Linked DNA regions of Aliamphritea hakodatensis. The protein of the gene in region 1 interacts with the protein of each later gene in a pairwise test. Links are inferred from orthologs where the notes say so. Each region holds a gene or a part of one and is shown on either strand. Other genes may lie near its edges. The genes, in order: topA and PCI15_RS14100.

Evidence for each region.
Region 2: the proteins of topA (region 1) and PCI15_RS14100 interact in binary tests that used the Escherichia coli proteins (3 or more experiments, as listed by UniProt). The link is inferred for Aliamphritea hakodatensis from one-to-one orthologs.

Annotation. Positions count from the first base shown.
Region 1 is NZ_AP025281.1:1,888,503-1,901,054, reverse strand. The notes cover bases 3,352-6,537. They hold topA (type I DNA topoisomerase), read right to left. Parts: upstream 6,216-6,537; coding sequence 3,552-6,215; downstream 3,352-3,551. Other genes in these bases: PCI15_RS08630 (DNA topoisomerase I), read left to right, coding at 6,418-6,537; PCI15_RS08640 (DUF6586 family protein), read right to left, coding at 3,352-3,469. Outside these bases: ATP-dependent DNA helicase DinG, read right to left, coding at 1-1,446; transcriptional repressor LexA, read left to right, coding at 1,544-2,146; PCI15_RS08650 (cell division inhibitor SulA), read left to right, coding at 2,151-2,624; PCI15_RS08645 (hypothetical protein), read right to left, coding at 2,687-2,944; more of PCI15_RS08640, read right to left, coding at 2,972-3,351; more of PCI15_RS08630, read left to right, coding at 6,538-7,110; PCI15_RS08625 (DUF1653 domain-containing protein), read right to left, coding at 7,107-7,328; PCI15_RS08620 (hypothetical protein), read right to left, coding at 7,328-7,834; PCI15_RS08615 (universal stress protein), read left to right, coding at 7,955-8,395; PCI15_RS08610 (ATP-binding cassette domain-containing protein), read right to left, coding at 8,418-10,307; PCI15_RS08605 (transglycosylase SLT domain-containing protein), read left to right, coding at 10,509-12,530; PCI15_RS08600 (TatD family hydrolase), read left to right, coding at 12,539-12,552. UniProt on the Escherichia coli protein: Releases the supercoiling and torsional tension of DNA, which is introduced during the DNA replication and transcription, by transiently cleaving and rejoining one strand of the DNA duplex.
Region 2 is NZ_AP025281.1:3,052,519-3,064,877, reverse strand. Bases 5,875-8,867 are described here. They hold PCI15_RS14100 (YigZ family protein), read right to left. Parts: upstream 7,679-8,867; coding sequence 7,070-7,678; downstream 5,875-7,069. Other genes in these bases: PCI15_RS14095 (cation diffusion facilitator family transporter), read right to left, coding at 7,675-8,832; PCI15_RS14105 (GGDEF domain-containing protein), read right to left, coding at 5,875-6,672. Also shown: PCI15_RS14125 (ABC transporter substrate-binding protein), read right to left, coding at 1-326; PCI15_RS14120 (DUF1989 domain-containing protein), read right to left, coding at 394-2,769; xthA (exodeoxyribonuclease III), read right to left, coding at 3,133-3,942; gorA (glutathione-disulfide reductase), read left to right, coding at 4,222-5,577; more of PCI15_RS14105, read right to left, coding at 5,650-5,874; PCI15_RS14090 (bile acid:sodium symporter family protein), read left to right, coding at 9,374-10,312; mqo (malate dehydrogenase (quinone)), read left to right, coding at 10,819-12,321.

The DNA.
Region 1 (12,552 bases):
AGCAAAACAGTTTTGCCACAAATGCTGTTGCAGCATATGCGCAGCAGACACCGGTGCACTGTGAAATTCAAAATCCTGACCGATACCCGACTCTACCAGATTGACCCAGCGGGCTGTGGGGCTTTCTTTCAGCTCATCAGCCCGGAAAAAACTTTTCGACAGACCGGTAATGGACTGAAAGCGCGACACCATAAGCCCAAGCCTCGGATACCACTGCTCAGCCAGTTGTTTATCAATGTCACCCACCTCACCGTCCAGCGCCTCACGGAAAAGGTCCAGTAACATTTCATGACGGGTTAACAGCCGGGCAGCCAGATGCTCAGAATCTTTGAACATCAGCCTTAACTCTTCAGGGACTTCACCACCGGCAAAGCGGTAACGGTCACGTATCCGGCCATTTTCAGCATTGACCATCAGCGGCTTCACCAGCTCATGGATCTGTTCAAGCAGAATTTTTAAATCTTCGCCAGGACGTAACGTTTGCTCAACATACTGAGACATCACACCCGGATGACCGAGCTGTTCCAGCATCTGAGCATGTTGCTTGGGAAGGGTATTGAGCCAGCGCGACGATGACTTGATCCGCAAACTGAACGCAAAATGATTACTGGCCTTGGGCGCCAGATGATGCCCCTCATCGAAAATATATATCGCTTCACCGGGATCAGGCAGGATAGCCCCGCCCCCCAGAGAGAGATCCGCCAGAACAATATCGTGATTAGCAATCACGCATTCAACCTGATCCAGATCCCGCCGTGCCTTAAAAAAGCTGCAGGCACTGAAGTTGGTACAGCGGCGGTTAGTACACTGTAAATGGTCACTGGTTAAGGGTCCCCAGCGGGCATCTTCGATCTCTTCGGTAAGATTATCCCGGTCACCGTCCCAGCGGCCCGACGCGTACTCATTAAGCAGGTGCTTGTAAAAAGTCTCCGTTTCCGGGTCCAGCCGCATCGCCTGTTCATCTTCATACAGTGCGATCTGACCGGTTGAAGCACTTGAATCCAGGTGTTGCTCAACCTTGTTAATACAAAGATAGCGGCCCCGCCCTTTTGCAAGGGTAAAACTCATCGACAATTCAGTATGTTCAAGTACTTCAGGCAAATCTTTGTGCAGTAACTGTTCCTGAAGGGCCACGGTGGCGGTAGACAGAATAATCTTCTTCTTTAAAGCCTTGGCAACCGGAATTGCCGCCAGCAAATAGCCGATCGTTTTGCCCGTCCCGGTTCCCGCCTCTACAACACAGACGTGATTTTCCCCCAGGCGCTGAGCTTTATCGTCAACAGGGATATTACCAATGACTTTAGCCACTTCTGCGATCATCCGCTTCTGACCGGCACGGGCTTTTAAGCCACGGCTGGCTAAAAACTTACTGTAAGCAGTCTGTATCTGTTTTTTAAGATCGTCGGTCAGCACGTCAATCAATCCGTCTGTATGAATGGCGGCCATTCTATCAATAACACTGGATATATAAACATAAAAAATGTTTACAAAAGCAAAATACTGTATATAGTTACAGGCACTGGATAAAAACACAGAGATCATCATGAAACTAACACAACGACAAACCGATGTTCTTGAATGTATAAAACATTACATTGCAACCACCGGCTATCCGCCAACCCGTGCAGACATTGCCCGGGAACTGGGGTTTAAATCTGCTAATGCTGCAGAAGAACACCTCAAGGCGCTGGCGCGTAAAGGCGCAATCGAAATGATACCTGGCACATCACGGGGTATCCGTATTCCCGACCTTGAACAGGAAGCTGCAGGCCTGCCTGTCGTCGGACAGGTCGCCGCAGGTAACCCGATACTGGCTCAGCAACACGTTGAAGACCGCTGCACCATTGCTGCAGACTTCTTTCACCCGCCAGCGGACTATCTCCTGCGGGTACGGGGCACCAGCATGAAGAATGTTGGCATTATGGACGGTGACCTGCTTGCCGTACATCAGTGCAAACAGGCAAAAAACGGAGAAATCGTTGTCGCCCGTATCGAAGATGACGTTACCGTTAAACGCTTCAGAAAAGATGGCAACTTAGTGTACCTGATTGCTGAAAACGAAGAATTTGACCCGATTGTGATCAACCTGGAAGAACAGGAATTGTCTATTGAAGGCCTTGGCGTAGGCGTGATTAGAAGAGGATAACGACATGATGCAGGCAGAACTGGTAACTCAACCCACTCAGAACGCGAATATTCCCCTGATTCGCCCTTCTGACAGCATGTTAACTGAACAGGTATCTCAGCCGATGCCCGCTCTTGCTGGCAAAATCACTGAAATTGTTATGCAAAACAATGATTTTGATCAGTTAACGATGTTACTGCCTTTGCTTGCTCAGTTAAGCCGCGACGATCGCTGGTTTGCCTGGATTGCACCGCCAAGCAGCCTGCCCAAAGCACTGCTTTCGGCTGCCGGCATTGATCTTAACAAGATCATGCTGTTACAACCCGACGCCAGCCACACAACTTATGATCTGGCATGCCAGGCCCTGAAAGCAGGCACCTGCCACGCGGTAATCACCTGGCCCGGAATGCTCAGCAATGAGCAACTAAACGGCCTGGAAAATGCAGCTGAACACGGCGCCAGCCACGGCATTGTGATCCGGGACCGCATAGCCTCATAAAACAGTTTTTATCCGCCATAAAAAAAGCGCCCTGTGGCGCTTTTTTTATGATCGTTAACTGCTCAGTGCAAAACCGGCGGTTTCTCATCTTCCGCACTTTTAAGCTCCTGTGCTTCAGCAGCCTTATTCTGTATTTCTGCAGCCATGTGAATGCCGGCACTCAGCATCACCTTCGCCACATCAAGATGCTGATCCTGCAGGCGCTTTTTCATATCATCCGAGAAGCTGACCCGCATCACAGGCACATCATCGGACTCCATTTCACGCAGTACAACTTCACCACTCTCAAGCTCAACAATTTCCAGAAACAACTCAGCCATCAATAAAACTCTATCTTAAAAAATGAATTACCATTCCTGAGATACAGCGCGTAAGCGCTGTATAACTGAAGACAATGCTTCCAGCCACAATGTGAGACTGGATTGCCGGTCATCATCAGTCAGCATCGTTAAACTGATCTCAGAATGATGCACTACACCGGTTTCATGACTGTCTCCACCCAAAGCAGAAAGCTGTACAAATGTCCGTTGCATCTGCGCCAGCCAGGAGGCGATTTCTGTTTCAAGCATCGCCAGCTCCTGCAGTTCCGGTGATACAAAGTCCGCAGAACATCCTTCAAGTAAGACAACAGCACTGCCTGTATCAGCTGATAACGGGACATTCTGGGCCTCTGCCAATTCACGCAGAAATGACCGGTAAGCCTGTATCAGATGAAATACAACAGACTCATACTGTGCCTGCCGCGCAGGCTCTGACTCACCGTCAGCCAGCGCGCTATATTGCTGCAACTGCAGTTTTGCAAAATACAGTCGCTGATTTGTCAGACTCAAACCACTCAGAGACATACAGGTACCTGCCAAAAAAAAGAAATACTACACATCAATGGCCACAGCAAAAGCCGTGGCCATCAACCCTAAGTGTAGACCCTTACTTCTTAGCTTTCGCTTTAGCCTTTGGCTTTGCCTTCGCGGCTTCAACTACCCAGCTATTACCCTGATAAAAAGCCCGCCAGCCCGTCGCCTTACCCTCTACTTCAGTCATCACATACTGCTCTTTGGTTTTCCGGCTGTAACGGACAATACTCGGGTTACCCTCATCATCCTGAACCGGTGCACTGAACAGGAAGCTGTACTTCGGATCAATTTCTTTCTGGTGCGGCAACAACTCACTGATCTTTGGCGCGCGGGTTTCCCGTTTCCGCGGGAACTGGCTGGCAGCCAGGAACAAACCGGACGCGCCGTCACGCAATACGTAGGTGTCCTCAACCTTGTCACAGGCCAGCTCAGGCATAGGTACCGGGTCCATCTTCGGCGGTGCAGCTTCACCACTCTTCAGCAGTTTACGGGTATTTTTACAGCCCTCAGCGGTACAGCCAAAGAACTTACCGAACCGACCGGTTTTCAGCTGCATTTCCGCGCCACATTTATCACAGTCGATAACCGGGCCGTCATAGCCTTTAATCTTGTAGCTGCCTTTTTCGACCTCAAAGCCACTGCAATCCGGGTTATTGCCGCAGATATGCAATTTACGCTGCTCATCAATCAGATAGCTGTCCATTGCCGTATCACAAATCTTGCAACGGTGTTTATTAATCAGAATGCGGGATTCTTCTTCATCATCACCGTCAACACTGACGACTTCATCGCCGTGAATCAGATTCATTGTCGACTTACAGCGCTCTTTTGGTGGCAGCGCATAGCCGGAACAGCCTAAAAAGACCCCGGTAGTACCTGTCCGGATCATCATTTCACGGCCGCAGGTCGTACACGGAATATCAGTTGCAGTCGGCGAGTTAGGCCGCATGCCGCCTTCAGGTTGCTGAGCAATTTCCAAACGGTTTACAAAACCGTTGTAAAACTGATTCAGCAATACCTTCCAATCCGCTTCGCCACTGGCAATATCATCCAGCGCTTCTTCCATACGGGCTGTGAAACTGTAATCCATCAGATCAGTAAAGTTCTCTACCAGCCGCTCAGTAACAATGTCACCCATCTTCTGGGCATAAAAACGACGATTCTGTGACTCAACGTAACCACGGTCCTGTATGGTCGAAATAATAGGCACATAGGTCGATGGGCGGCCAATACCGCGCTTCTCAAGTTCTTTCACCAGCGACGCTTCAGTATATCGTGGCGAGGGTTTAGTGAAGTGCTGTTTGGGTTCAATCTTTTCCAGCTTCAGGGTGTCACCCTGCTGTACGTCCGGCAAAATAATATCGTCATCTGCTTTTGCTTTTGACAGCACCCGGGTATAGCCGTCAAAGCGCAGGATCCGGCCCTTTGTAGACAGTTCAAACTCACCGGCCTTAACCGTAATGCGTGTACTGGTGTACAGCGCAGGCATCATCTGACATGCAATAAACTGACGACGGATAAGCTCATAGAGGCGCTCAGCATCCCGCTCCATGCTTTTCAGGGATGTAGCCTCAACCGTCACATCCGAAGGACGAATCGCTTCGTGTGCTTCCTGCGCGCCTTCTTTACTGCTATAACGGTTCGGTGCCTCAGGTAAATACTTATCACCGTAGCTGTCCTGAATATAATCCCGGCAGGCAGCAACAGCCTCAGTACTCAGATTGGTCGAGTCCGTACGCATATAAGTGATGTAGCCCGCCTCATAGAGTCGCTGAGCCATCATCATGGTTTTCTTTACACCAAAATTCAGCCGCGTACTCGCCGCCTGCTGTAATGTCGAAGTGATAAACGGTGCAGAAGGTTTACTGCTGGTTGGCCGGTCCTGACGCTGAGCAACTTCCAGCGGTGACTGGCCGATCAGCGCCTTATACTGATCGCTCTCTGTCTCACTGGTCGGCCGGTAAGCTTTGTCCTGATATTTATTAACCTGCAGACGCAGGGCCTCTTTCGCCCCGGAACTTGCATCAAGATGCATCTCCCAGAACTCTTCCGGAATAAAACTGCGGATTTCCTGCTCGCGCTCAACCACCAGGCGCACTACCACCGACTGTACACGTCCGGCAGACAGACCACGGGCAACCTTCTCCCACAGCAGTGGCGAGACCATATACCCCACAACCCGGTCCAGAAAACGCCGCGCCTGCTGAGCATTTACCCGGCTCATATCCAGCTCGCTTGGCTGCTTAAACGCTTCCTGAATGGATTTTTTGGTAATCTCGTTAAATACCACCCGGCGGTAACGGTCATCTTCTCCGCCAATCGCTTCACGCAAGTGCCACGCAATCGCTTCACCCTCTCGGTCCAAATCGGTCGCGAGATAGATGGTGTCAGCATTTTTCGCCAGACGTTTCAGTTCGTCTACAACTTTTTCTTTGCCCGGCAATATCTCATATTGCGCCAGCCAGTCCTTTTCCGGATCCACCCCCATGCGCGCAATCAATTGGGTTTTAGCCTTTTTAGCTTTATGTTTCACCTTTTCTTCAGGTGACATTTTACGGGTAAGTGCGGCCTGTCTGGCCCGCTCTTTGGGATCAGATTTAGACGCACTCGCTGAACCGCTGGTAGGCAAATCACGTATATGCCCCACACTGGATTTAACGACAAAATCGTTACCTAAATATTTGTTAATCGTCTTGGCTTTCGCCGGAGACTCCACAATAACGAGGGACTTACCCATATACAAAAATCCTTAGAGGATATAATCAGCAACTCAAATCAGCGTGCATATATAATGTCTCAAACCTAAAGGGTCAAGCTTCTGATTAAAATTACAGGTTCAATTATTAAAATCTATTTCAACAGGGTATATGCCAGATCATGATTTGGCAGGTACAATAGCGACACTCTTTATTCGCATATAATTACAACTACCTGAGAATATGCTTCAAGACAACCTGATTATCTTACTGACTGTTGCCTCAATTGGTTTTGTTGCCATTTGTATCAACCACTTTATCGCCTCCCGGGAGCAGCGTGAAGAAGCCCGTATCAAGCGCCTGAGAGAGCTGCGCCGTAAATCTGAGCTGGCGCTGAACACGATTACCGTACTGCGGGAAGCCAGCTGCCGTAAAGAAATTATCGATAAGCTTAGCCTGTTCGTCACTCACATGATCGAAGAAATTTCCCGGCTGGCACCGGATTCTGACCTGCTGGCAGAAATCAGCAACCTTAAAGATACCAACGACAACACTCAGGTCGCACCCGGAAACTTCAGCAGTGACAAAGCCCTGAAACGGGCCCAGTTATTTATCAGTCATGCTGAACAGATTTTTGTTGAAATGGCAAAAATGCGCATGCTGACCCCCACGCAGGTACGCCATTATCAGCACGATTTGTACTGGCTGCATGTCTGCGTGTTTGCGGATGCCCACATTCAGCAGGGCAATGATTATCTGGAGCAGGAGGATCATCTGATTGCCCTGTCTCACTTTAAACACGCCAAAGCCATCATAACCAAGACCAGCGTACCCCAGAAAAAGAAAAAAGACCGCCTGGAAAAACTCGATAAATTTATCACTGCGGCCCGTAACCCACCGGAAACAACTAAAAACCCAAGTGAAGTCTCCGGCTAACCCTCAAAAGCAAAACGGGGTACGGTTTTGCCATCAACTGTCACCGTTTCTGTAAACATTCCATACGGGCGTACCCACAGGGATTCATCGCCATAACACTGCCGGTAGACCACCAGATATTCTTCTGTTTCAGAATGCCGGGCAACACTGATAACTTCGTATTCCGCCCCTTTATAGTGACGATACTTACCGGGCTGTAACGTGACTGACTCTGACATTAAAATTTTTCCTCAGTAACTGATTTCATTGCATCCTGAATACGGTCCAGGTCTTCTAACTCACCACGCTCATCCCAGAACACACTCAGGTGCACCGGGTCGGATTCAATGGCAACAACACCTTCGGGCAAACGCGCAATCAGCTCCAGCAACAGACCTAACTGACCGGCCGACAACTGACGCTCACCTTCTCCCCAACACCAGCCTTCAGGTAACCCCTCCGCTGCCAGCGCCGTTTGTTTATATACCTGCCAGTGTACAAACGTTTCACGCTCCTGACGGGAAATATTTGTCCGGGGCAAGCGGTAAACCGGCGAATTGAAACTTTCCTGCTCAACCTGTCCACTGGCCCGTGGCGGATTCACCTTTGCCACCTGAACATTAAAACCTTTTCGCATTGCCAACTGCCGCAGCTGCGCCTGAAAACGTTGCCGCTGACTTGGCATGACCCACATCATCGAGCCCACCAGCGACATCATGACGAGGATAATAATCGCCCATTTCATTATCTGCACTCTCCTTAAAAAAGCTACAAAAAACCGCCTAGATATTTGACATCTCTCATGTTTTACAATATTTCTCTTATGCTATTCTGAGATACAGGAAACAACAGGGAATCAAAACATATGAGCATTTATAACCATATTCTGCTTGCTGTAGACCTGTCTGAAGCATCCCACCAACTGGTGGAAAAAGTACGCATCATTGCGCAAAGCTGCCAATCTGATCTGTCACTGATCCATGTGATAGAGCCCCTGAGTTTTGCCTACGGTGGCGACGTCCCCATGGACCTCACCGCTATCCAGGAACAATTGGATGAGCACGCTCAGGAAAAAATCCGTAAATTCAGCGCGGCCCTGGACTATCCCATCAAGCATCAGCATATCGTCAGCGGCCATACAGAGAGTGAAATTCACCGTATAGCCGAAGAAACAAACTGCGACCTGATTGTTGTCGGTAGCCATGGCCGTCAGGGCCTTGCATTGCTGCTGGGCTCCACCGCAAACGGCGTCCTGCACGGCGCTAACTGTGACGTCCTGGCCATCCGGCTGGCTGAGGAAGAGTAACGCTCAGTAATGCAGGGCTGAATCAGCCCTGCATTGCTTCAAGCTCAACCCAGCGCTCCATTAAACGCTCGACTTCAGCTTCCTGCTGCTGCAACGCCTCAAGCGTTTTAGCCACTTCATCACGGTCACCGCTATAAAAATCACCGGCACTGGAGACTTCATGCAACCGTGCCAGCTCTGCTTCTGCAAGCTCAAGCTGTTCCGGTAACTGATCAAGCTCGCGCTGTAACTTATAGCTGAGTTTTTTCTGCTTTTCTGCCGGCGGTTTAGCCACCTCTGCCGGCGCTTCTTCAACCGTCTTTTGCGGAACAGGCTGTTGCTTCGCAGGATCAGGTCGCTGTCGCAACCAGTCCTGATACCCACCGACATATTCCTGGATATGGCCGTTGCCTTCAAACACCAGTGTTGAAGTAACTACATTATCCAGAAACGCACGGTCGTGACTCACCAGCAGTAATGTGCCACTGAAATCCATGAGAATTTCTTCAAGCAGTTCAAGGGTTTCAATATCCAGATCGTTGGTCGGCTCATCAAGTACCAGCAGGTTAGCCGGCTGAGAAAACAGCTTCGCCAGCATGACCCGGTTACACTCGCCCCCTGACAGCGCTTTAACCGGCGTTCTGGCACGTTCAGGGGTGAACAGAAAGTCCCCCAGGTAACTGATAATGTGACGGGACTTACCATTAATGGTAATGCTCTCCCGCCCTTCAGAAATATTATCAATAATGGTTTGTTCCGGCTTAAGCTGCCCACGCAGCTGGTCAAAGTAAGCAACTTCAAGATTTGAGCCCTGACGTACTTCACCGCTGTCCGGTGTCAGCTCACCCAACAGGATTTTCAGCAATGTACTCTTGCCCACACCATTCGGGCCGATTAAACCTATACGGTCCCCACGCTGCATCCGGACGGAGAAATCCTTAACCACGGGTGCACCTTTGAAGCTCTGGCACACATCTGAAACCTCAACCACCAGCTTGCCTGAACGGTCCGCCTGTTCCAGATTAAACTTCGCTTTACCCTGCCGGTTACGCCGTTCAGAACGTTCGACACGCAGCGCTTTCAGGGCGCGTACCCGACCTTCGTTACGGGTCCGGCGCGCTTTAATTCCCTGACGGATCCATTTTTCTTCTTCCGCCAGTTTTTTATCAAACAGCGCGTTGTGGCGGGCTTCTTCTTCCAGCAGCTTTTCTTTCTGATCAAGATACGCCTGATAACTGCCCGGGAAAGAGGTCAGTGTGCCCCGGTCCAGCTCAATAATCCGGGTTGCCAGACGCTCCACCAGCGAACGGTCGTGCGAGATAAACAACACACCGCCTTTAAACTCAAGCAACTGTTTTTCAAGCCACTCGATGGTTTCAATATCCAGGTGGTTGGTCGGCTCATCCAGCAACAGCAAATCCGGCGACTGCACCAGCGCAGCACCCAGTGCCGCCCGGCGGCGCCATCCGCCAGACAGGGAAGACATCAGCACATCGCCATCCAGCCCCAGCCGCTCCAGAATCTGCTCAATGCGCAGCTCGAGCTGCCAGCCATCCACTTCTTCAATCTGATGCTGCAGACGGGTCATTTCATTCATTGCTGCATCATCAAACTGACCGGCCAGCTCGTGATAACGTAAAACCAGCTGATAGGCATCACCCAGACCTTCAGCAATGACATCCCGTACCTTTCGTTCATCCGCGGCAGGCAGCGCCTGAGGTAATTCAGCAATAACTGCACCGCCGTCCTGCCACAGCTCTCCGTCGTCGGTCGCCTGATGACGGGCAATCACTTTCAGCAAGGTTGACTTACCGGCACCATTTAGCCCGACCAGTGCAACCCGCTCGCCTCTCTCCAGCTGGAAATCCACCTGATCAAGTAAATGTTTATCACCAAAGGCAACGGAAACTTTTTCTAGTCTGATTAACGCCATTAATCGTCCACCTGTATAAAATCAGGCGCCTATTCTACTGAAAAAAATAAATTAAACATCCCTGCAGTGTGCTCATAAACTGCTATATTAGCGACCTCAGAGAAAAGGACATCCAGTGTTGCTACAACACGTCGCTTGCATCTTACAGGGGCTTCGTAGACACTCGATACATCGTTATATTATCGGCAAGGATTGTTAACCATGCTGGCCAGGCAAAAGTTTTATCGCAATCATTTTTTCAGTGTAATTGGTCTGAGTTTAGGGCTGTTCTGTAGCCAAGTCTCCGCCACAACCCTCGACCAGCAACGTCAGCTATATCAAGATGCCAAGCAATCCATCAAAGCATCCGAGTTCGGCAAACTTGATTCAATCAAAGCAAAACTCGCTGATTACCCGTTGCTGCCCTATGTGGAAGCTGCCCAACTGAGCAAGCAACTTGCCAGCGTAACCCAAAAGCAGATTTCTGAATTCGGCAAACAATACCCGGATGTCCCCGTTACCACACAACTGCAACAGCGCTGGCTGAACCAACTGATTCGTCAGAAACGTTGGAAAGCCTACCTGCCGGCACTGGCAAAATCCGGCATCAACGGCAGTGAAAAATATGAATGCTATCGCCGCCATGCACTGATGGAAACCGGGCACAAAGCTAAAGCCATTGCCGGTATAGATGCTTTCTGGAATGTCGGTCACTCCCGCCCTGACGCCTGTGACAGCAGCTTCGAATACTGGCAGAAAACTAAAGGCGGTCCATCTTCCGCACTGGCAACGTCCCGTTTCTGGAAAAGTGTTGCTGCCAAACAAATGTCACTGGCAAAATATTTACGGCGCTTTATCACCGCCAAACAGGATAAAGCCGTTATTGATCGCTTTTATAAAATTCAGGCGAATCCTGAACTGCTGACCAAAAAGAACGCCCTTAAAGATGATACCCTGGCTAACCGGGAAACGTATCTCTACGGCCTGACCCGGCTAAGCCTGAGCAAGCCGGCAGCGGCAGCCAAAACCTGGCTGACAGTGCGTGACACCCTGAAATTTAACACTAAACGGAAAGAATCACTCAACCGTAGACTGGCTTCACGGCTTCAAAGCAAGGCACCTAAAGGCGCACTGAAGCTGATAGAACAGCTGGGAGATAACCAGGACGAAACCATCCAGAACCGCCTCTTCCGTACGGCGCTGATCAAAGAAGACTGGCAGGAAGTTTTCCGCCTGATCAGTAACCTACCCGAAGAAACCCAGAAAAATGAACGCTGGGTCTACTGGCGCACTCTCGCCGCAAGCCACACTCAGGGTCTGACACCCGCCGCGTCACAGGCGTTTGTCACCCTCAGTAAAGAACGCAGTTACTACGGTTTGCTGGCGGCAGATATCCTTAACCGACCTTTCAGCCTGAATCCGACAGCTACTAAACCCGCCGGTAAAGCACTGAACACACTGGCGGAAACACCTGCCTTTAAGCGCATGTTCGAACTCTATAAACAAAACGAACACTACCTGGCACGGCGGGAATGGAACCGTATCACTCAGGATGCCGACTCAGACACCTTCTATGCAGCTGCAACCCTTGCGCATCAGTGGGGCTGGCACGACCAGGCGATCCGCGGCGCCGCTAAAGCCCGGGTCTGGGATGCGATCGATATCCGTTTTCCGGCCCCTTATACCAAAATCTTCGACAAGATGGCGGCTGAGCTGGAAATTGATACCAACTGGGCACGGGCTGTCGCCCGTCAGGAAAGCGCCTACCAAACCACGGTACGCTCAAGTGCCGGCGCCCGTGGTCTGATGCAACTGATGCCCAAAACCGCTAAACAGACAGCCAAGAAGTTTGACGTGAAATACAAAGGTGTTACCGACCTGAACCGGCCGGTTATCAATATCAACCTTGGCAGCGCTTACCTGGCACAAATGCAAAAACGCTTTAAGGGCAACCAAATACTGGCAACAGCAGCTTATAATGCCGGCCCCCACCGGGTTGATCAGTGGCTGAAAGCCCGCGGACATCTGCCTATGGACATCTGGGTAGAAACCATCCCTTTCAGGGAAACCAATAAATATGTCCGTAACGTCATTGCCTATCACGCCATCTATGCCACCATAGCCGGCGAATCTAAGCACTCCCTTGAACAACCGGCCTTTGAACTGGCACTGCAGGACGCCGTCGGCGCAAAGCAAAGCAAAACCCTGCGCAAGCAGATTAAACAGCAACTGAGCGCCTACTAAGATCACCCATGCGAACATTCAC
Region 2 (12,359 bases), 1.2 Mb from region 1 along the record:
GACCCTTCACTGAGATTGACGGTACCGTTCTCTTCCACGTATTTATCGGTGAAGCTTTGCTGATTGGGCAACCAGACATCCGGGTGTACGTCGATATCCCCCCGGCCTTTATCCATACCGGCGTAAATCGCGGCGTTAGCCCCCGGGGCCAGGCCGACTTCAGCACCAAGCTTTTCACTGGCAACGACCTGAATCACGTTAGCGATAATTTTGGCGCCCGGCCAGCTGGGTTCGCCGACGGTGATTTTATCCGTCGCATGGGCCTGACTGAAAAGCAGGCCTGAAGCACTGAGGGCGATCAGCAGAGGTTGACGTAAAGATTTCATGTTTCACTCCGGTTGTTATTGTTGGTGTGGGTGTTCGCTACTTAAGGCATTGCCGGACAAAAGCCGGTTACTGCCTTGCTTTATGACGTTGCGGATCAATGAACGGCAACTCACAGACCGTTGCACTGAGACGTTTCATGTGGCCGTCGAGCCGGCCGATTTCAAGCGGGGTGCCGGGGACCGCCAGTTCAGTGGCGACTCTTGCCATGGCGATAACCTGTTGCAGCTCCGGTGACCGGGTGGCGCTGGTGATCGTGCCCACGGGCTGGCGTTCAAGGAAAATGTGATCGCCGTGCTGGGGCAGTTCGTCCCCCTGTATTTTCAGGCCGACCAGCTGTTTGCGCGGCGCCTGGCGGTTTCGTTCAATGGCCGCACGGCCGGCGAATTCGGTGTTGCGCATGTCGATGGCAAATCCCAGGCCAGCTTCGTCCGGTTCGGTATCTCCGCCGAATTCGGCACCGCTGATCATCAGGGCCGCTTCGATTCTGAGCATTTCCAGTGCGTCACCGCCCATCGGGCTGACGCCGAGACCTTCACCGGCAGCAAATACCGCATCCCACAGGGCGACCGCGTCACGGTGATCACAGAACAGTTCATACCCCAGTTCACCGGTAAAGCCACTGCGGGTGAGCATGAATGGGATGCCGTCACGGTCATGGGTGCGGGCAACGGCACAGCCGAACCATTTAATGTTGTTCAGTTCCGGCTGGGCTGGCTGGGTGAACACCAGCCGTTGCAGCAGTTCGCGGCTTTTCGGGCCCTGGATGGCAAGGTTGCAAAGCTTGAGGGTCAGATCCCTGATCCAGACTTTAAGGTTATTTTCCCGGGCGAGGCTTTCCAGCTGCCGGGCGGATTCGTCGCTGCCACAGCACCAGCGGAACAGCTGCGGTGCCAGCCGGAACAGGGTGCCGTCATCAATGACTGCGCCCTGGTCTGAGCAGAGCAGGGCATAGTAGCCACGGTGAACGGACAGCCGGCTGATGTCCCGGGTCAGGGCCAGTTGTAACAGCCGTTCGGCGTCCGGCCCGTAGATGTCCAGCTTACGCAGGTTGGACATGTCCTGAACGGTGACATTGTTGCGGCAGTTCCAGTATTCGGCGATGCTGCCGGTACTGTCAAATGCCTGGGGTAGCCAGTAATTACGGGCATTATGGAAACGCTTGGTCAGTGCGCTGGTACGCGGATGAAAAGGGGTTTCGGTACTCATAAACGGGGTCGACTCCGGTAAGGATCGGTAAGCAACAGAGCGGGGAATGGCCGCATCCGGACGGTATATGCGTATGTGTATCTCAGTCGGGTTCCAGCCGTTGATCGGGTCGATATCGTCCGGGCAGGCAGTGCTGACGCAGGTGAGGTCAGTGAGGGCCTGCATCAGTACATAATCCCCGGGCCGGGACCAGGATTCATCGGAGCCAAGCCGGTGGCTGTCAGGATCAATCCAGGAGTTAAAGAAGAAGTTAATGGCCGGCCAGGCCCGGCGGGATTGAATGCCGTAGGGAGCATAGGCGGCAGATATATTGTCGGAGCAGTTGATATGGCCGGGAAAGCCCCGTTCTGCATAGCCGAATTCGGTGCAGGCCAGTGCGAATGTGTCATGACGGCCGGCGGTATCCTGCACCACCGCCAGCAGGGGCTTCATGTCCTGATCATAAAATTTGTCATGCAGCCCTGGCTGGGGGTAGGCACCGGCCGCCAGCGAGCGGCTGACGGTGGAATCAATAAAGCGTTCTCTGCCTTCAGCCAGTGCGGCTGAGTTCATGGCCATAAAGTCGGAGCACTGGCGGCCTTCCACATCGATGATCTGAATGTATTCGCCTTTCTTAACGGTGTAGGCTTTGGCGGTGGCACGGGGGATGCGGAACTCATCCCGAACCGGCCCCAGTGGCTCCGGCAGTGGCTGATCGCTGTCGGTTTCAGATCGCTGGATACTGATATGGGTAACCGAGCGGGGCTGTTCACTGCCGTCTACCAGTTGGCTGCTGGTGGCAGAAAGAGCAATGAGCAGGCAGTAATCCTGCGCCGCCTGAATAATCAGGGGGAGCTCGGCGTTTGCCAGCATATCCCGGTTCAGTATCCGGAAGCTGAGGTCCTGTAACGCCAGTTGTCGCGCTTGCAACCGGGGTTGTATAGCCAGCGAATTAAATTGCTCAGCAGGCTGGTCTGCTGCTGGCATAGATTGCATAAATTCGGGCTGATAGTTGACGGTACTGAGGCTTCCGGGAGAAGCATCACCGGTGGTCAGTGCTGAGAACAGCAGGGTGCTGTCGGTCAGGCTGGCGTTCAGTGACAGCAGGTCACCTTTGCGCAGGCTGATCCAGTGGCAGCCTCCGGGATTAAGTTGCAGGGTTTCCTGAGTGTCCGGTTGTGGAAAGCCGGGATACAGGGCGGTGGTGTCCAGCCCGCCCCGTGAAGGTTCCCAGATAAGTGTCGTTGCATCAGCCATGGCAGGGCTCTTGTCATCAGGTTGTGTGGATGATTAATAGCTGCATTTAGTCATTCTGATTAAATGTAACCGGTTACATTTGTATTTAACTTAATCCCGGTTTTGACTCTTTGCAAGCCCTGGGGCTAAAAAACAGGTGAAAATTTATACAGACGGCGGAGCAGACTCTTTATCGGTTTGCCGGTGTAACTGTTACATTTTGCTTTGTCAGCGGGCTGCCTGCGCCGGCTGCCGGGGAGGGGGGGAGGGAGGCCGTTCCGGGGGGAGGGCAGTGAAAAGGCAGAAAAACAGGCCGTGGCGAGGAGGAAATAAAAAAGGATACCCGCGGGTATCCTTCTTAGATCTGATGGCTATTCCGGCCGGTTAGCTGAACTCGGCCCAGATAGGTGCGTGATCTGACGGTTTTTCCATACCGCGGATATCATAGTCGATGTTTGCATCGGTGCAGCGTTCATACAGTGGTTTTGTCACCAGGACTGCATCAATGCGCAGGCCGCGTTTCGGTTCTGCCTCGAAGCCACGGCTGCGGTAATCGAACCAGCTGAACAGGGCATCTTCGGTCGGATGGAGTTTACGGAAGGTGTCCTGCAAGCCCCAGCCCAGCAGGGTGGCCAGCCATTCCCGTTCTTCAGGCTGGAAACTGGCTTTACCTGTTTTCAGCCAGCGTTTGCGATTTGGCTCGCCGATGCCGATATCGATATCTTCACTGGAAATATTCAGGTCACCCATGACGCAGACATTGGCGTCCGGGGAGCAGTGTTCATTCAGGTGGATCTGCAGGTCGGCATAAAATTTACGCTTGGCCGGGTATTTGGTCTCGTGGGCAATATTTTCGCCCTGCGGGAAGTAGCCGTTAAGGACGGTAACGGTTTCGCCGTCGATGTTGTATTCGCCAATAATCATACGGCGCTGAGCGTCTTCATCATCGGTGGCAAAGCCCATCTGAATGCTGACCGGTGGCTGTTTGGAAATCAGGCAAACACCGTAATGGCCTTTCTGGCCATGGAATTCAACGTGGTAACCCAGGTCGGTGATCATCTCTACCGGAAATTCTTCGTTATGTACTTTAATTTCCTGAATGCCGATAACGTCTGGCTGGTGCTTGTCGATGAGGGCTTTGATCTGATGAGGACGTGCACGCAAGCCGTTGATGTTGAAAGAGATGAGTTTCATTGTAATTCCGTAAGGCTGAATCGAAAGGCCCTAAGTTACTCTGCGCACCGCTAAAGATCAATCGCCTGGCACGCGGGTAAACGGGAAGTTTTGTTTATAGCTTTTGGTAATTCTTAAAATGGATGTTTATAAGTGATTGCTATAAGTATTGTTGATTATCTTTATTGGCAGTTAGTCGTCCAAACAGGTAGATTAGCGTCTTTATATGACCGCAGGTTGTCGCGGTTTTGATTGATATTCGCAGCGCAGTACGTGGCGTAACAGAAAAGAGGAATAATTGTGGCAGAGTTTGATTTTGATCTGTTTGTAATTGGTGCCGGTTCAGGCGGTGTACGTGCCGGACGTATGGCAGCTGCCATGGGTGTAAAAGTAGGGATGGCTGAGGACCGCTACATGGGCGGTACCTGTGTCAATGTGGGTTGTGTACCGAAGAAACTGTTTGTTTACGGTTCCCACTACCATGAAGATTTTGAAAATGCAGCGGGCTTCGGCTGGGATGTGAAAGCGAATGGCTTTGACTGGCCGACCCTGCGTGATAACAAGACAAAGGAAATTGAGCGTCTTAACGGTATTTACCGCAACATGCTGAAAAATGCCGGCGTGAACCTTATTGAAGGCCGCGCGCGGATTACCGGTCCGAACGCGGTTGAAGTATCCGGGCAGACCTATACCGCTGAGCGTATTCTGATCGCCACCGGCGGCTGGCCGTTCGTCCCAGAGTTTGAGGGTAGCGAACATGCGATTACATCTAATGAAGTATTCTATCTGGATGAATTTCCGAAACGTGCACTGGTGGTGGGCGGCGGTTACATCGCGGTTGAGTTTGCCGGTATCTTTGCCGGTCTGGGGGCTGAAACATCTCTGATTTACCGCGGTGATATGTTCCTGCGCGGTTTTGACGAAGAAGTACGCCGTTTCACCGCTGAAGAAGTTGCCAAGAAGAATGTTAACCTGCGCTTCAACAACAATATCAGCAAGATTGAAAAACAGGCTGACGGCAGCCTGCTGGCGCATATGACCGATGGCTCGGTTCTGGAAGCGGATACCATTCTGTACGCGACCGGCCGGGTACCTAATGTTACCGATCTGGGTCTGGAAACGGTGAATGTTGAACAGCAGAAGAACGGCGCGATTGTGGTGAACGACAATTTCGAAACCAGCGAGCCGTCAATTTATGCGATCGGTGATGTGATTGACCGGGTGCAACTGACGCCGGTTGCCCTGGCTGAAGGGATGGCGCTGGTGCGTAATCTGTTCGGCGGTCAGGATCAGAAGGTGGACTACAACCTGATTGCTACGGCGGTATTCTGCCAGCCAAATATCGGCACTGTCGGTCTCTCGGAAGAGCAGGCCCGTGAACAGTACACCAATGTGGATGTTTACAAGTCATCTTTCCGGGCGATGAAGCATACGCTGAGTGGCAGTGATGAGAAGACCTTCATGAAGATGCTGGTGGACCGTGATACCGATAAGGTGCTGGGCATTCACATGGTGGGTGCAGATGCCGGTGAAATCATTCAGGGCATGGCGGTCGCGCTGAAAGCCGGTGCGACCAAAGCAGTATTTGACTCTACTATTGGTATTCACCCAACCTCTGCTGAAGAGTTTGTAACCATGCGTGAGCCGGCTAAATAAAAGGCTTTCACCGGGTATAAAAAAACGCGCCGGATGGCGCGTTTTTTTTCGTAAGCAGTCGCAGGGTGGTGGTCAGCCAGCCAGCTGTACCTGATCGCGTCCGTTGGCCTTAGCCTGGTAAAGGGCTGCATCGGCGCGGCTTATGCAGGCTTCCGGGGTTTCACCCGGGATCAGCCCGGCAACGCCGAATGACGATGTAATTGAGCTGATGACTTCGCCGGACTTCTTCTGTTTGATCCGGATCGCTTTGATTTTACCGCGGATGGTTTCGGCCAGTTTAGCCGCCGCAGCGGTATCTTTACCCGGCAACAGGACAGCAAATTCTTCGCCGCCAAAACGGACCGGTAACAGCGGCGGCAGGCACAGCTCTTTAACCATTTTACCCACGTACTGCAGGACTTTGTCGCCCATCAGGTGGCCATAGGTGTCATTAAATTTCTTGAAGTGATCAATGTCGATCATCACCAGCGTGACTTTGGCGTCCTGACTGCTGGCAATCTGGCTGAATTCCATATCGAATACACGGCGGTTGAACAGACCGGTAAGGGCGTCCACGCTGGCATCCTGACGGGATTTCTCCAGCTCCTGCTTGAGGGTGGCAATCTCAGCCTGAGCTTCGTCGATCTTGCTCTGGAACTGTTTGGTGGTTTCGCTCATTGCCTGGGTGTTTGCCGTCAGTTTTTCAATGATTCCGGCAACGTTTTCGTCCTGGTCAATGAAATGGCTGGCCTGTAAAGCCTGCAGGCTGTCTTCCAGAACATCATTGAAGGCTTCGGTATTCTGGATGGTGCTGCTGGCTTCATTTTCCAGGCTGCCCATAACGGCCATCAGAGCGGTCTGCAGGTCTTCAGCGTTATCGATTTCTTCTTTAATGAGGAAATCACGAAACATTTGTTCACTGACAATACTCGGGCAGGTACCGTAAGTTTCCAGCGCCTTGTCCATCTGGGTGTTGAGCCCCGGAATGACGTTGGAAACATAGGCATACCAGAGTGAATAATTCAGCGGGTTGGGCGGGATGCTGTATTTGACCATCAGAGGGATGGCCTGACGGAGGCATTCTGCAGCCTGATTTGGATTATCTGCGAACTTCATACGACCTCTTCTGCGAGTGCAATCGTTATATCAACAAGTACAACAATCAAACATGAACCTGATTTTCTACTCAGTAGTTATCTATCGGCTTGATTTGGCGGAACTTTATAGTTTATTGAAAATAATTAAACAACTGTTTTAAAGCCCGGGTGCGCTATTTTTGTGATCCTCGCATGAGGTGAAGCAATACTGAAATAAGACTATAGGTTAATGTGGGCTGTTTGAACAATTTAAAAATGAATAACTGATACAGAACAGACACTTATCTCTGTCAGGCAGGACTTTAAGTCACTGGGTTGTAAACGTGCTGCAAATCACAGTCCGGTGCTGGGACAGGCTGCCGCTGAAGGGGCCATGGGAGCTGCCGGCGGAGGTTATTCGCTGGCAGCCGGGCGGACTATTCGCCGGTTGAGAGGGTCACTTTGTGCTGAATCGGCTGCAGCGCCTGCTTAAAATCATCCAGTTGCTGAACTTCTATCCGGCCGTGAATAACCAGCTGTTCTTCAAAGAGCCGTTCGTCCACCTGAATGCTGAAGCGGACAATCAGCTGTTCCAGATCACCGGTCAGGTCATAACCGGCACTCAGGCTGATCGTCGACTGGGGAATAACCTCTTCGGTTTCCAGCAGGCGGATACTTTCATTCAGGCTCTGGCCATAAGCCCGGACCAGCCCGCCGGTGCCCAGTTTTACGCCACCAAAGTAACGGGTGACCACGGCGCAGATCTGCCCCATCCCGGAGTGCCGCAGAATGTTAAGCATAGGCTGGCCGGCAGTGCCTTTAGGTTCACCGTCATCACTGCAGTTCCACTGTTGCGGATCTTCAGGATAGCCTGCCACATAGCTCCAGCAGTTATGGTTGGCCTTGGGGTGCTGGCGGCGAATGCTGTCGATAAAGGCGTCTGCTTCTGCCCGGCTATTAACTGGCGCGATATAACAGATAAACCGACTGTGCTTGATAATGATTTCACTGCTTACAGCAGCGCTGGGGCGCAGGTAGGTCTTCATTTCAGTACTTGATCGTTGCTGTCGGTATGGCGTACCAGCAGGTTAAGATGGCCAAACCAGGCGTGTTTGCTCAGTTCAGTGTTCAGTTGCTGTTGCAGGTCTGGCAGGTCGTACGTCACAGTGTCCGGATGATTGAGCTGCAGGTCAATTTCAATGGCGTCGGTGTGATAATGCAGACTGAGGCGGTGAATTTTCAGCTCCGTTGCATCATGCCGGTCCAGAATAGCGAACAGACAGCGGCTGATTTCTACCCGGTTGGGCAGCACCTGGCAATAGTTCTCTGCTTCATCATCATAGGTATCAATATGGAAGATTACGTGCTTTATGTCGGGAAAACGGGCCCGCAGACGGTATACCGCCATATCACCGATAAAATGTCCCTCTGATGCGCTCAGATAGGGCGCTATCTGCAGGTGAACCTCCAGCAGGATATGGCTGGCCATCCGCCGGCTTTTAAAGTTGTGAACACTGAGGATGCCCTCAACCTGCATGATTTCGTCGGTGTAGGCCTGGACATCTTCTTCCGGTAAAGCGGTGTCGAGTAACTCCTGAACACATTTCCAGCTCAGCTCAATGCCTATTTTGGCAACAATAAAGCCCACCAGTATGGCGGCAACTGCATCCAGCCAGGCAAAGCCGCTCATGGCGCCGGCAATGCCCACAAATACGATGATGGATGAAAGGGCGTCTGTACGGCTGTGCCAGGCGTTGGCAATGAGCAGGTCAGACTTCAGCTTTTGTCCGATCGCCAGGGTATAGCGGAAGATCGCTTCTTTGGCGATGACAGATATCGCGGCTACCAGCAGCGTTGGCCACTCAGGAATGAGCAGCTGATTGCCGCTGATCAGGGTGTGCAGGCTGTCATAAGCAATGGCACCGGCCACCAGAATCAGCAGGCCGCCGAGAATAATTGTCCCCAGTGTTTCGAACCGGGCATGACCCCAGGGGTGTTCTTTGTCCGGTTCCTGATGGGAATACTTCAGAATGACGATGACCATAAAGTCGGTCAGCAGATCTGAAAGGGAATGGATGCCGTCAGCGACCAGTGCACTGGAGTGGGCAATGCTGCCTATAACGATCTTCAGGGCACCCAGCAGGGCATCGAGAACAGCGCCGATCAGGGTGATTTTCTGTGCTTCTGATTGCGGGGTCATAATCTGAATAATAGCTGTTATCGGGCAGCTTCGTCTGAATACGGAGGAGGCATACTAATGTGTCTGGCTGACGTGCTCCAGCTTCCGGATCAAAAAGCAGTAAAAAAAATATCAGAAAAGTACGCTTTTCGGGTTGACTTGGCTCTGTCACAGAGCTGACGCGGTTTTGCAATATAGTGTGGGAAAAATACCGCTTTAGTCAGGAAATATCCATTTTGAAGTTTGTAACTTATTGAAAAATATACGCTAAAACATATGGTTAAAAAGTGATCAGTTTGTGTGTATCAGCACGGTTATGGGGCTGTCGGCGGGTTTTTGAATGGCTACCCACAGCGTTATCCACAAGATATGTGAGTAGATCTTTTCAGGCCATGTGCTGCCGGGGTTTGGTGCAGGCTGGGGAAAAAATTTCTCGCCTGTTAAAGGTTTTCTGTGACCCAGGTAAAGGCAGAAAAAACAGGCTGTTATCCGGGTGTTTTTTCAGCCGTTTATACGACTAACGGATAGGCGGCGGTTATATTATCCGGAGCAGCTAAGGCCTATGATGGCGAAAACTTCTGAAACCTGTCTGCAACGGAGTACAGACCTGCCAATGAATAGCCCGGATACAGTTGCCATTTTCCTGCCCCTGGGGCTCTTTGCCGTGATGTTTGCGGTGGGGATGTCACTGTCGGTGAAAGATTTCAGGGTGTTACTGTCCCGGCCGGGCGTACTGGTGCTGGGAGCGCTGTTACAGTTAGTGCTGCTACCTTTGCTGGGTTTAGCTGTTGTGACGTTATTCGCCCTCCCGGCTGTTCTGGCCGCCGGGCTGATGATTGTTACCTTCGCACCGGGAGGCGCCACGTCTAATCTTATGTGTTTGCTGTGCCGGGCGGATACGGCATTGTCGGTCAGTCTGACGGTCATCTCCGGGCTGATTATCCCCTTTACCTTACCGGTGCTGAGTGTGTTTACCCTGCAGCAGTTGCAGCCGGGCGGTGCAGCCATTGATCTTCCGGTGGGGCCGACAATTGCCAAGTTACTGGCAATCGGTGTGTTGCCGGTGATTCTGGGGATGCTGTTACGCCACTGGCAAACTGAATTCTGTATCCGGTCACGGCGCTGGATCAAAGCGGCCGCTGCGCTGATTATGTTGCTGGTGGTGACGGCGCTGACGGTTGCTCAGATGCAGGGGCTGATGCAACTGCTGCCGGTGCTTGCGCCGGCGGTTTTAACCCTGGCGACCGGCGCAATGCTGCTGGCATTTATGGCCGGCAGGTGGTCAGGTGTGGGGACGCCCCGGGCGCTGACGCTGGCCATCGAGACGGGGATCCAGAATGCGGGCACCGGGTTGGTGATAACGGCGGTGATTCTGCAGAACCCGGATATGTCCGCCGCCGTTCTCCTGTATGGCATTCTGATGCAGGTACCGGCCCTTGGGCTGATCATCTGGCGAAATCTGCCGGGGCATTCCGGGCACCGTTCACCGGTGTTGCGTTAGGCTGGGGATTGTTTTTGATTTGCGCCGCGGTGTGTTTTACCGGTATCAGTGGCTGTAAAGTTCTGGCGGTTGGCTGAATTTGCACTAGGGTTATCAGGTCAGGTGCTTTTGCAGGCGCCTGACAGACGGGCTGATGGTGAAGATTGCTGTTTCGAAAACGGCTTCCGGTGATTTTGCAGGTGCAGCGTGAGGATTCCTGTCAAAGCATATTATTGTATAGACCTTAGTGGGAGTATCCGCCTAAGGGATAGTATTTTATTATCCGGTGCCACAAGCTTTTTTGGTCATAATCAGTATAATCAGCGCCACAAATTCCATCCCGGGCGGTAATTCAGCTTCGTTAATAACGAAAGCTGGTTCATTTACCCAGATGGATGCTGCAGCAACTAAACTGCAGAAGCTCTTTACTCAGTGCTGTTGCCGCTGGCTGGATTTCGGTCCTGCTGATTTGTTGCGGTGCAGTGTTGATAGCAGCGTTAATGTCCAGGTTTAAATGGCGGAGATTTATGACCTCGAAAACTGTTGATGTATTACTGGTGGGTGCCGGTGCGATGAGCACCACGTTGGGTGTGCTGCTTAAACAGCTCGATCCTTCCATGAAGATTGCCATGGTAGAGCGTCTTGACCACGTGGCGAATGAAAGTACCGATGCAATGAATAATGCCGGTACGGGCCATGCAGCATACTGTGAGCTGAACTACACAGCGTTGCAGGATGACGGCAGTGTCAGTACTGATAAAGCTTTTAACATTAACGCGTCTTTTGAAGCCAGCCTGCAATTCTGGTCTTATCTGGTTGAGCAGGGGTGCCTGCCTGATCCTGAACAGTTCATCAGCAACGTACCCCATCAGAGCCTGGTGTGGGGTGAAGAGAATGTTGCGTTCCTGCGTAAGCGTTATGCGGCCCTGAGCCAGCGTGCTCAGTTTGCCGATATGGAATATTCCGAAGATCCGGCAGTACTGACTGAGTGGATGCCGCTGGTGATGCAGAGTCGTCCGGTTGATCAACCGGTGGCAGCTACCCGGGTGCGCTACGGTACCGATGTTAACTTCGGCTCTCTGGCCCGTAACATGGTGGATTATCTGCAGAAACAGGATAACTTTGAGTTATTGCTGGGCCATGCGGTTGAAGACCTTTCCCAGTACAGTGACGGCGACTGGCGGGTTGAACTTAAGTCTCTGAAGGGTAAAGAAACTAAGCTGCGGGCTAAGTTTGTCTTCCTGGGGGCTGGCGGCGGTGCGTTACCGCTGCTGCAGAAATCCGGTATCAGTGAAGGTGACGGCTATGGCGGATTCCCGGTAAGTGGTCAGTGGCTGGTCTGTAACAAGCCGGAAATTGTTGAGCAGCACATGGCCAAGGTTTATGGTCAGGCACCGATCGGCGCGCCGCCGATGTCTGTCCCGCATCTGGACAGCCGGGTGATTGACGGTGAGCGGGCGCTGCTGTTCGGGCCTTTTGCCGGTTTTACCACTAAGTTCCTGAAAGAAGGCTCAGTACTGGATATGCCACTGAGTGTTCGGCTGAATAACCTTAAGCCAATGATGTCGGTGGGCGCCAAGAATATGGATCTGACCCGTTATCTGATCAGTGAGGTGATGCAGTCTCACAGTGACCGTGTGGATGCGTTACGCCGTTTCTTCCCGGACGCTAAAGACGAAGACTGGGAGTTGTCTTACGCCGGTCAGCGGGTCCAGATCATCAAGAAAGATGACAAGGGCAAGGGTAAGCTGGAATTTGGTACTGAGGTTATTTCCTCGGCAGATGGCCGGTTGGCTGCGCTGTTGGGGGCGTCTCCGGGGGCATCTACAGCAACTATGACCATGATTGATGTAATCCGTCGCTGTTTCCCTGAGCAGATTGCTACCCCTGAGTGGCAGGCAAAGCTGAAGCAGATGGTTGAGTCATACGGCGAAGATCTGGTAGCGGATGATGAGCTGTTGCGCCGGGTACGTAAGCGTACTCTGTCTGTGCTGAAAATTGATGATCAGTACGGTGCTGAAGAGGCGTAAGTCCTTTTGCTGATGTATTAAAAAAACCGCAGCCAGAG